One region of the Arthrobacter sp. B10-11 genome, then DNA from elsewhere that is predicted to be linked to it. Evidence: riboswitches for the same ligand, from Rfam matches in the RefSeq annotation. Region 1 holds a riboswitch; each other region holds the start of a gene.
What was found. Region 1 has a riboswitch for S-adenosylmethionine ahead of RW112_RS02035 (aminotransferase class V-fold PLP-dependent enzyme). Riboswitches for the same ligand answer to the same signal wherever they lie in the genome.
Positions count from the first base shown of each region.

Region 1 (3,265 bases):
GCTGGTGGTGCAGTTTGGGGCCTCCCCGTGCCACGTGCAGTCTCCTTCGGGCAGGCTGGAATTCTTACCCCTCGAATTTACCGCACCGCGGGTGGCGCCGGACTTCTGTTCCTAGTCGTCGGTGCAGGGGGCGGCGCCGGCGGTGCCGGGAGTGTTGGGCGCCCAGTCCGGGTAGCTGCGGGTGTCGTTGGCCGGCACCCAGCGGCCCGCGTCCACCACGTAGTCCCAGCCCAGTCCGGTCCGGCGGAGTTCCTCGATGCCGGCAAGCAGGCGCTGCGCATCCTCCAACCGGGAGCCCACGCCGAAGCTCGCCCGCAGCGAGCCCGACGGCAGGCCCAGCCGCTTGAGCAGCGGATGGGCGCAAAAGCGGCCGTCCCGCAGGCCCACGCCGTGTTCAGCGGACAGGTAGGCCGCCACGAGGCCCGCGTCGTAGCCGGCCACGGAGAAGTTGACCACGCCGATCGTGTCAGTGGCCTGGTCCGTGTCGCTGAAGATCTGGTGCACGGTGACGCCGTCGATCTTGCCCAGCCCCTCCACGAGGAAGGACCGGATGGCGTTCTCATGCGCGTGCCACAGCTCCGGATCCAGGGCGCCGATGACCTGCGTGGCCCGCGCCAGCGTGGCCGCTCCGAGCACGTTGGGCGAGCCGCCCTCATGCCGCGCCGGTCCCGTTGCCCAGCTGACGGAGTCCAGCCGTGCCTCACGGACGGCGCCCCCTCCTGCCAGGTGCGGGGTCCCGGCGTCGAGCCAGTCCGGCCGGCCGACCAGGACGCCGCTGCCGAATGGCGCGTACAGCTTATGGCCCGAGAAGGCGAGGTAATCGACGTCGTCCGCTGCGATGTCGATACGGCGGTGCGGTGCCAGCTGTGCTGCATCCACAACGATCCTTGCTCCGTGTTCGTGGGCCAGGGCGGCCAGCTCGCGGATAGGGAGGATTTCGCCGGTGACGTTGGAAGCACCCGTCACCGCCAGCAGGCTGATGTCGCCCTGGCTGAGTTCGGAGCGGAGGCTCTCCAGCGTGGCCTTCAGGGTGGAAGAAGCCACTACGCTGCGGTGCGGGACGCCCTGCCAGGGGAGCAGGTTGGCGTGGTGTTCGATGTCGAGGTACAGCACCTCGCCGGTGTGGCGGCCGTCCGCCACCGGGAGGCAGCCCGCCAGCAGGTTCAGGGAGTCCGTGGTGTTCCGGGTGAAGATCACCGAATCGTCCGCCCTGCCGCCCACGAACCCGCGGACGATGTTCCGTGCATTCTCGTACACGGACGTGCTGATCTGCGAGGCGTAGCCCGCTCCGCGGTGCACGCTGGCGTAATACGGCAGGATCTCATTGAGGTAGGCGGAGACCACGGACAATGCCGGTGCGGACGCGCCGTAGTCCAGGTTCGCGTAGCGGACGTGGCCGCCCTGGATCAGCGGCGCCTGGATTTCCGCTCCGGTGACTGCGGAGAGGGGGCGCCGGGCAACGGTGAACCGTTCGTCCAAGAGCCCTGCGGCGGTGGTGGTTCCGGGGGTTGCGGGGAACGTGGCAGTAGTCATGGGGACCTCACTGTAAAGGGACCCCTCACTCCGGGGATCCGCGCTTGCCGGGTCCGTTCCGGACCGGCCTGGTCGTCACCCGGGGCACCCCACCGCGAATGGAGGGTTGCCGGCCAGCAAACCGGGGTTTCGCGCTGGCACTCGTGACCTGTTTCGAGATTAGGACATTCACGGCGCCGCGGGAAAGCGGCGGCGATTATTAAGCACTTTGTTACGCCCGCCGGAAGAACGGGCTTCCGGTCGAATATACGACGGCGGGCGTCCCCTGGGAGGGGCGCCCGCCGTCGTTTATTCGGAATATAGGTGATCCGGCCGCGGATCAGAGGAGGTCGTCGAGGTCCGGGTTCAGCCGCTTGAGGACTTCGGAGTGGAGGATGGAGTTGGTGGCCAGGGCGTTGCCGCCGAAGGGGCCGTCCACGCCCTCGAGGGAAGTGAAGCGGCCGCCGGCCTCGGTGACGATCGGCACCAGCGCGGCCATGTCGTAGAGGTTCAGCTCCGGCTCACAGGCGATGTCCACCGATCCCTCGGCGACCATGCAGTAGGACCAGAAGTCCCCGTAGGCGCGGGTCCGCCAGACTTCCTCCGTGAGGCCCAGGAATTCGTCCAGGTTGCCGCGCTCCTTCCACCCGCCCAGGCTTGAATAGGAGAGGGAGGCGTCGGACAGCTTGGACACGTTGGACACCTTCAGCCGCGTGGCAGCAGCCAGGGACCTTCCCATGTAGGCGCCGGCGCCTTTCGCGGCCCACCAGCGCTTGCCCAGCGCCGGTGCGCTGACCAGGCCGACCACCGGCTCGCCCTCGTCCACGAGGGCGATCAGGGTGGCCCACACGGGCACGCCGCGGACGAAGTTCTTGGTGCCGTCGATCGGGTCGATGATCCAGCGGCGGGAACCGTGGCCTGAGCTGCCGAACTCTTCGCCGAGGACGGCATCCCGGGGGCGGGAGCGGGAGAGCTGGCCGCGGATGGACTCCTCGGCTGCCTTGTCGGCATCCGTTACGGGGGTCAGGTCCGGTTTGGTTTCAATCTGAAGGTCCAGCGCCTTGAAACGGCTCATGGTCTGGGAGTCGACGGAGTCGGCCAGGACATGGGCGAGCCGCAGGTCATCGTTGTAGCTCGAAGCGGGTTGGGTCATGGTTCCAAACTACCGTCTCCGGGGCCGGCCGGCCGGGAGGTCGGGTCCTTGGCCCCTTCGCCCGCTAGGAAACGATGCCGAGTTCCTTGGCTTCCTGCGCTTCCATCCGGGGATCGGTGCCGAGCAGGCGGCGCAGTGATGCCAGCCGCGCAGCCCCTGACGGGCCAGCTTTTCCTTCTGCCACCCAGGCGTCCACCCCGCAGTTGATGGCGGAGGAATCATGCTTGCAGCCGCGTTCGCAAGCGTCCGTGCCGGGTTCGAGGTCGGGGAAGGAACGCAGGATCCGGTCCGGATCCACGTGGGCCAGGCCGAAGGACCGGATGCCCGGTGTGTCGATAATCCAGCTTCCGGCGGGCGCGTCGCTGATCCGGAGGGCAAGCGCCGACGACGACGTGTGCCGCCCCCGCCCGGTGACGGCGTTGACCCCTCCGGTTGCCCGTTCAGCACCGGTCAGGGCATTGACCATGGTGGATTTCCCGACGCCCGAATGACCCAGCATGACCGTGACCTTGCCGTTGAGGTGGGCCCGCAGTTGCGACACGGCGTCGCTGTCGAGGCGGGCCGATAGCCCGTCGTCGGAGCGGGCATCGATTCCTGAAG
Region 1 is NZ_JAWMTH010000001.1:422,164-425,428, reverse strand. It holds gene RW112_RS02040 (class I SAM-dependent methyltransferase) at 1-34, opposite strand, end outside; gene RW112_RS02035 (aminotransferase class V-fold PLP-dependent enzyme) at 112-1,533, opposite strand; SAM riboswitch class IV at 1,569-1,682, opposite strand; gene hisN (histidinol-phosphatase) at 1,853-2,665, opposite strand; gene RW112_RS02025 (ribosome small subunit-dependent GTPase A) at 2,730-3,265, opposite strand, start outside.

Region 2 (3,265 bases), on a different contig from region 1:
GCCGGCCATGGAGGCCGTCACTACTTTCCTCAGCCCGGAAGCCTTGACATCAGTCTCATCTACTCGCCTTGCGGCGGAGTCGTGCGTGCTCATTGTGAACTCCTTCGGCGTCTCCGTCGACACCATGTGGACCATTCCGTAGCGGCCGCGTGTGATGTGCACCACCAACGCGCGCCGGTCCCCTAGAGTATGGACTCACATTGCCGCAGGCTCAACGCCATTTTCTGCAGAACAGCTCTGCAAAAACGCACATTTCGCCGGCGGACTATGCGAAGAAGTTCTGCCTCAGCTGCGCGCTGAGCTGGCCGATCTCGGTGAGGAAGCCGTCATGGCCAATGGGCGCATCGATGACGTGGACGGGGACGTCACCGGGGAGCGCTGCCGCGAGTTCGTGGGACTGTGCAGGGAAGTACAGCCGGTCCGTGTTCACTGCGGCGATGAAGAACTCAGCTTTGGCCTCCGCCAGTGCTTCCGTAAGCGGACCGCGTCCCCGGCCCACATCGTGGCTCATGAGGGCCTCGGTGATGGCGATGTAGCTGTTGGCATCGAAGCGGCGCACCAGCTTGGTGCCCTGGTAATCGAGGTAGCTCTCCACCTGGTAGCGGCCGCGCTCCCCGAGCGACACTGCCTGGAGCGGGGCTTCGCCGCCTTGCGGGCTGCGGCCGAACCGGGCTGCGAGTTCGTCGGCGGAGCGGTACGTAATGTGCGCAATCCTGCGCGCCAGGGCCAGGCCGGCCTCCGGTTCCGGACTGCCGTAGTAGTCGCCGTCGTTGAAGTTGGCGTCCTGGCGGATGGCGAGGGTCTGCGCCTGCGCGAACGCGATCTGCTCGGCGGTGCTGCTGGCGCCGCTGGCTATCACGCCGCAGCGCCGGACGCGGTCAGGGTAGGTCACGGCCCATTCCAGGGCGCGGGCTCCGCCGAGGGAGCCGCCCAGTACCGCGTACCAGCTTCCGATGCCCAGTGCGTCTGCCAGCCGGGCTTCGGCCGCCGTGGTGTCGCGCAGGGTCACCAGGGGAAAGCGCGAACCCCACGGCTTCCCGTCCGGGGCCGGGGTCGACGGGCCGGTGGAGCCATAACATCCGCCCAGGATGTTGATGGAGACCACGAAATACTTGTCCGTATCAACCGGGGCGCCCGGGCCGGCCAGCTGCTCCCACCAGCCTTCCTCGTCGCTGGCACCCCTGGTGACATGCGTGCTGCCGGTCAGGGCGTGCTGCACCAGCACGGCGTTGGAACGGTCCGGGTTCAGCGTTCCCCACGTTTCGTAGGCGAGTGTGACGTCCGGGAGGTGGCCGCCGGCTTCCAGGTCGAGTCCGCCGACGCTCAGGAACTTGACGGTACCGTCCGGGACGGGGGCGGTGAACGGCTCGTTGGGGCTGCTGGTTCCGGGTACACCGCTGCGGGTGACGGCAATCGTCATCTGAGGACCTCTTCTTCGCGCTTGCCTGCCGCCAACTGGCCGGCAGGCCAGGTCTTCACCCGGGGCACCCCGCCGCGGAAGGAGGGTTGCCGGCCAGCAAGCCGGGGCTGTCGCTGGCACTCATGACCTGTAGAGAGTCTACGAAATGCGTCGCCGCAATGGCGAAGATTGTGACAGCAATGTGACTCCCGGCGTCGACGACGCCGGGAGTCAGTGCGGTCAGTCGCCCTTGGCGGCGCGGAAACCGGCGTCGAGGTCGGCGATGATGTCATCGATGTGTTCGAGCCCCACCGAGAGGCGGACCAGGCCGGGGGTCACGCCCGCCACGGCCTGCTGTTCCGCCGTCAGCTGGCTGTGCGTGGTCGACGCCGGGTGGATGACCAGGGAGCGCACGTCGCCGATGTTTGCCACGTGGGAGTGGAGCTCCAGGGCGTCCACGAACCGCTTGCCGGCCTCCGCGCCGCCGGCGATGTTGAACGAGACGATCGCGCCGGTGCCCTTGGGCCCGTACTTGCGGCCGCGCTCATACCAGGGGCTGGACGGCAGGCCCGCGTAGGCGACGGATTCGACGTCGTCCCTGGACTCCAGCCACTCGGCGACGCCCACCGCATTGGCGACGTGCCGCTCAACGCGCAGGCTCAGGGTTTCCAGGCCCTGGGCGATGAGGAAGGCGTTGAACGGTGAAACCGCGGACCCCAGGTCGCGCAGCAGCTGGACGCGGGCTTTGAGGATGTAGGACAGGTTCGCGCCCAAGGCACCCTCCGCCCCGAGATCCCGCGCGTAGACAAGGCCGTTGTAGGTGGGGTCCGGGGTGTTGAAGCCGGGGAACTTCGCCGGGTCCTTGCCGAAGTCGAAGTTCCCCGAGTCCACAATCACGCCGGCGATGGCGCTGCCGTGCCCGCCAAGGTACTTCGTGGCCGAGTGCACCACAATGTCGGCGCCCCATTCCAACGGGCGGATGAGGTAGGGAGTGGACAACGTGTTGTCCACGATCAGCGGGACACCTGCCGCGTGGGCAACGCCGGACACGCCTTCGATATCCAGGACATCCTGGCGCGGGTTGGACACCACCTCGGCGAAGAAGAGCTTGGTGTTGGGCCGGACGGCGTCCTCCCACTGCTGCAGGTTGTCCGGATCCTCGACGAACGTCACGGTGACGCCGAACTTCTTCAGGGTGTGGGCCAGCAGGTTGTAGGTGCCGCCGTAAAGGCTGGGACTGGCCACCACGTGGTCGCCGGCTTCAGCCACGTTGAGGATGGCAAACGTTTCCGCGGCCTGGCCCGAGCTGAGCAGCAGCGCGGCCAGTCCACCTTCCAGGCTGGCGACGCGCTGTTCCACGGCGTCCTGGGTGGGGTTGCCGATGCGGGTGTAGATGGGTGCCAGTTCGGCCAGTGCGAAGCGGTTGGCGGCGCTTTCAGCGCTCGGGAACACGAACGACGTCGTCTGGTAGATGGGCAGTGCCCTGGCACCGGTGGCGCTGTCCGGCTCCTGGCCGGCGTGGATCTGACGGGTTTCGAATGACCATGCATTGGACAACGGGAAGCTCCTTCTGTGGAGGGCACCTGTGCCGGGGCAGGACCTGCCATGGCAGGGCCGGTGCCGCCAGGCGGTCCTGACCCGGACTCAGTGTAGGAACGGCTGAATGCGTGTGAACAGGTTTGTGACGAAGGACGTCGGCCGCGTTATTTCGGGCCCTCAGGCCGGACCGCAATGACATCCCACCACGGTTAGGGCACCCTTAGCTGAGAGCTCCATCACAAAGTGCCAAGATGATGGCATGCGCATGGATCACGTCTCTTACGCCTGTGAACAAGATGGCCTGGCTGCCACCACCGAACGTATTGC
Region 2 is NZ_JAWMTH010000005.1:318,169-321,433, reverse strand. It holds gene RW112_RS16880 (MFS transporter) at 1-93, opposite strand, end outside; gene metX (homoserine O-acetyltransferase MetX) at 266-1,420, opposite strand; SAM riboswitch class IV at 1,433-1,548, opposite strand; gene RW112_RS16870 (bifunctional o-acetylhomoserine/o-acetylserine sulfhydrylase) at 1,640-2,956, opposite strand; gene RW112_RS16865 (VOC family protein) at 3,198-3,265, shown strand, end outside.
Region 2: another riboswitch for S-adenosylmethionine. It lies ahead of metX (homoserine O-acetyltransferase MetX); the one in region 1 lies ahead of RW112_RS02035 (aminotransferase class V-fold PLP-dependent enzyme).

Region 3 (3,265 bases), on a different contig from region 1:
GGCCGTCAATGTGCTTGGTGCCGGAGTACACAATCACGTCCGCGCCGAGCTCGCCGCAGCGCTGCAGCAGCGGAGTGGCAAAGACGTTGTCGACGACGACCGTCGCCCCGGCCGCGTGGGCCAGTTCGCTGACGGCGGCGATGTCCACGATCTCCTGCATCGGGTTGGACGGCGACTCGAAGAAGACGGCGGTCGTCGGCTCCGCCAAAGCGGCCCGCCACTGGTCCAGGTCAGGGCCGTCCACGAACACCGTTTCGACGCCCCAGCGGGGCAGGATCTCGTTCAGGATCACAAAGCAGGAGCCGAACAGCGAGCGGGCGGCCACCACGCGGTCGCCGGCAGCCAGCAGCGCACCGAGGGCCGTGAACACGGCGGACATGCCGGACGCCGTCGCAAAGCACGCCTCCGTGCCCTCGAGCAGGCGCAGCCGCTCCTGGAACGTGGCCACCGACGGGTTGCCGTAGCGGGAGTACACAAACCGTTCGTCTTCGCCGGTGAAGGCGCGTTCGGCCGCTGCCGCGGATTCGTACACAAAGCCGGAGTTGAGGAAGATCGGCTCCGCCGTCTCCTGGAAGTTGGTGCGGTCAAGGCCGCCGCGGACAGCCTGGGTATCGGGGCTCCAGCCGGCGGCGTCGGGATTGAAAGTCACTTAGTTCTTTCCGAGGTTGGTGGGCAGTCCGCGGTTTTTCCAGCCATTGACGGTTCGCTCGCCGTAACGGTCCGGTTCGCCTTCAAAGCCTTCGAGGACGTTGTAGGCGGTGAAGCCGGCCTGTGTGGCAGCGATTGCCGCGGCGACCGAGCGGACGCCTGAACGGCAGAGGAACACCAGTTCGACGCCGGTGTCCTCCGGTGCCTGCTGCTTCAGCTGGTCGACAAAATCCGGGTTGGGGATGCCGCCCGGGAAGGTCCACTGGATGAAGAGGGGATCGTTGTCCGTAGCCTTCGTGTCCGGGATGCCGATGTGCGCCCACTCGCCTTCGGTGCGGACATCCACCAGGACTGCGCCCTGCTCCAGCTTGGCCCAGGCGTCCTGCGGGCTCAGGTCTCCGGCGTAGCTCACGCGTGCCCCTCGAAAGCTTCGTCCTCGAACCCGTCCGCCGGGAATTCGGCGTCGAACTCAAGTTCGTCCACCGCGGTTGCCACTGCGGCATCTGAGCTGGCGATGGCTGCCGGCAGGACCACGGCCTGTGCCACGATCACGCTGCTGCCGTTGAACGTGGCCGCCGGGCTCCCGTGCAAAACATAGCCGTCGGCCAGGGCCGCGGAGATGCGCTCGCAGAACGAACGGTCATCGGGGCCGGTGATGAGCCGGTACGCCAGCTTTTCCTGGGGCAGGTCCTGGGCCGGACGTTCCTGGCCGGCGGGGGCCGGTTCGGTAGCCGGGGCCAGTGATGCGGGTGCGTCAGACACGACGGATCTCCTTCTCTCACGCTTGCAGGTCGAATGGTTCGATATGCCGAGTATTCACCTGAGGCACCCCGCCGCGGAAGGAGGGTTGCCGACCGGCCAGTCAGGGCTTGTCACCGGTTCTCATTACTCCCGAAAAACGTAACACTTACGACGGCGGCCCGCACCGCCGTCGTCGTCATCTTCCGTAACGGGACACGGCATTGCCGCGCCGCCGGTGCCCTGTCCCTGCGCGTGCGCCCGGCGCCGCGGTGCAGTTACAAAAACCCTTGCCGGGAGGATAATGACGGGAAATGAACCGCTGTAACGCCGGATGAAATCAGGCAGCCGTGAATGAATCCAACGGGAATACAGTCAGTCCCATGCTGCACTTCGGTTGGTTTGTGGGCCACGGCTTTGGCGTCCAGGGCTGGGGCACGCCCGGCTACGGCATCGGGTACGACTGGAAGAAACCGGCCGTGTACCAGCATGCCGTGCGTGAATTCGAACGGGCCGGGCTGGACCTGTTCATCATCGAGGATTCCCTCACGGTGCCGGACACGTACGGCGGAAGCGCCGAGGTATCGCTGGCACAGGCGTCGTTCGCGCCGAAGCACGATCCGCTGGCACTGGTCCCGTACCTGCTCTCCGCCACGGAACACCTCGGCATTGTCCCGACGGTGAGCGCGTCCTTCTACCCGCCGTTCACCGCGGCACGCCTGCTGGCCACCCTGCAGCACTTCTCCGGCGGCCAGTTGGGCTGGAACGTGGTGACCTCCGGAAGCGACCTCGCCGCGCAGAACTACGGACTGGACCAGCAGATCGAGCATGACCTCCGCTACGAAAAAGCGGAGGAATTCGTGGACGTGGTGCGCAAGCTCTGGCGCAGCTGGGAGCCGGACGCCATCGTGGAGGATGCCGACGCCGGTATCTTCGCGGACCATACGAAGGTCCACCCGATCAACCACGACGGCCGGTTCTTCAAGGTCCGCGGTCCGCTCAACACCGCGCCGGTGCCCGAGGAGCCGGTGCTGGTGCAGGCCGGCGCGTCCCCGCGGGGGAAGGCGTTCGCGGGCGGCAACGCGGATGTCGCCATTGCCCTGGCGAGGGGTGCGGACGGCATGAAGGCCTACCGCGATTCGATCCGGGCCGAGGCGGCCGCTGCAGGGCGGAACCCCGACGACGTCAAGGTGCTGTACGTCCTCAAGCCCACCGTGGTGGGCTCCCGCGCCGAGGCGGACGAGCTCGGGGAGCAGCGCCGCCAGCTGACGCAGCGTGACATCGACAGCCAGCTGAACTCCATCTCCTACCTCTCCGTCATCGACTTCAAACAGTTCGACCTCGACGCCCCGCTCCCCGAACTCACCACCAACAGCAACCAGGGCACCTTGGACCATTTCACCAAGGCCGGTCCGCCCGGCTCCACGCTTCGCCAGCTCCTGGCGGCCCGCAGCGGAGGCGCAGGGGACAGCATCATCGGCACCGCCGAAGACATTGCCGACTACCTCGAGGAAACCGGCGCCCGGGTGGGCGGGGACGGGTTCCTGTTCTCCGGCTTCGTTGACCCGGCCACCGTCCATGGTGTGCTGGACCGCCTGGCCCCGGTGCTGCGGCGCCGCGGGTTGCTCCGGACTGGCTATGGCGACGGCGGCTTCCGCCGGAACCTGCTGGACTTCTAGTGCCATGGGCAACGGCAGCGGGAACTTCCTGATCGGCACGGCCCACCTGCGCGCCCGGGACATCGCCGAGGCCGCGGCTGACCCGGACGTGAAATTCGTCCTCAGCGCGGACGCCCTGGAGCTGATGGGGCGCTCGCGCGAGGTGGTGCAGCGGGCCATCGACTCCGGCCACCGCGTCTACGGCCTCAACACCTTGCTGG
Region 3 is NZ_JAWMTH010000004.1:73,903-77,167, forward strand. It holds gene RW112_RS13430 (O-succinylhomoserine sulfhydrylase) at 1-649, opposite strand, end outside; gene RW112_RS13435 (rhodanese-like domain-containing protein) at 650-1,060, opposite strand; gene RW112_RS13440 (DUF1737 domain-containing protein) at 1,057-1,389, opposite strand; SAM riboswitch class IV at 1,424-1,538, opposite strand; gene RW112_RS13445 (NtaA/DmoA family FMN-dependent monooxygenase) at 1,770-3,065, shown strand; gene RW112_RS13450 (aromatic amino acid ammonia-lyase) at 3,070-3,265, shown strand, end outside.
Region 3: another riboswitch for S-adenosylmethionine. It lies ahead of RW112_RS13440 (DUF1737 domain-containing protein); the one in region 1 lies ahead of RW112_RS02035 (aminotransferase class V-fold PLP-dependent enzyme).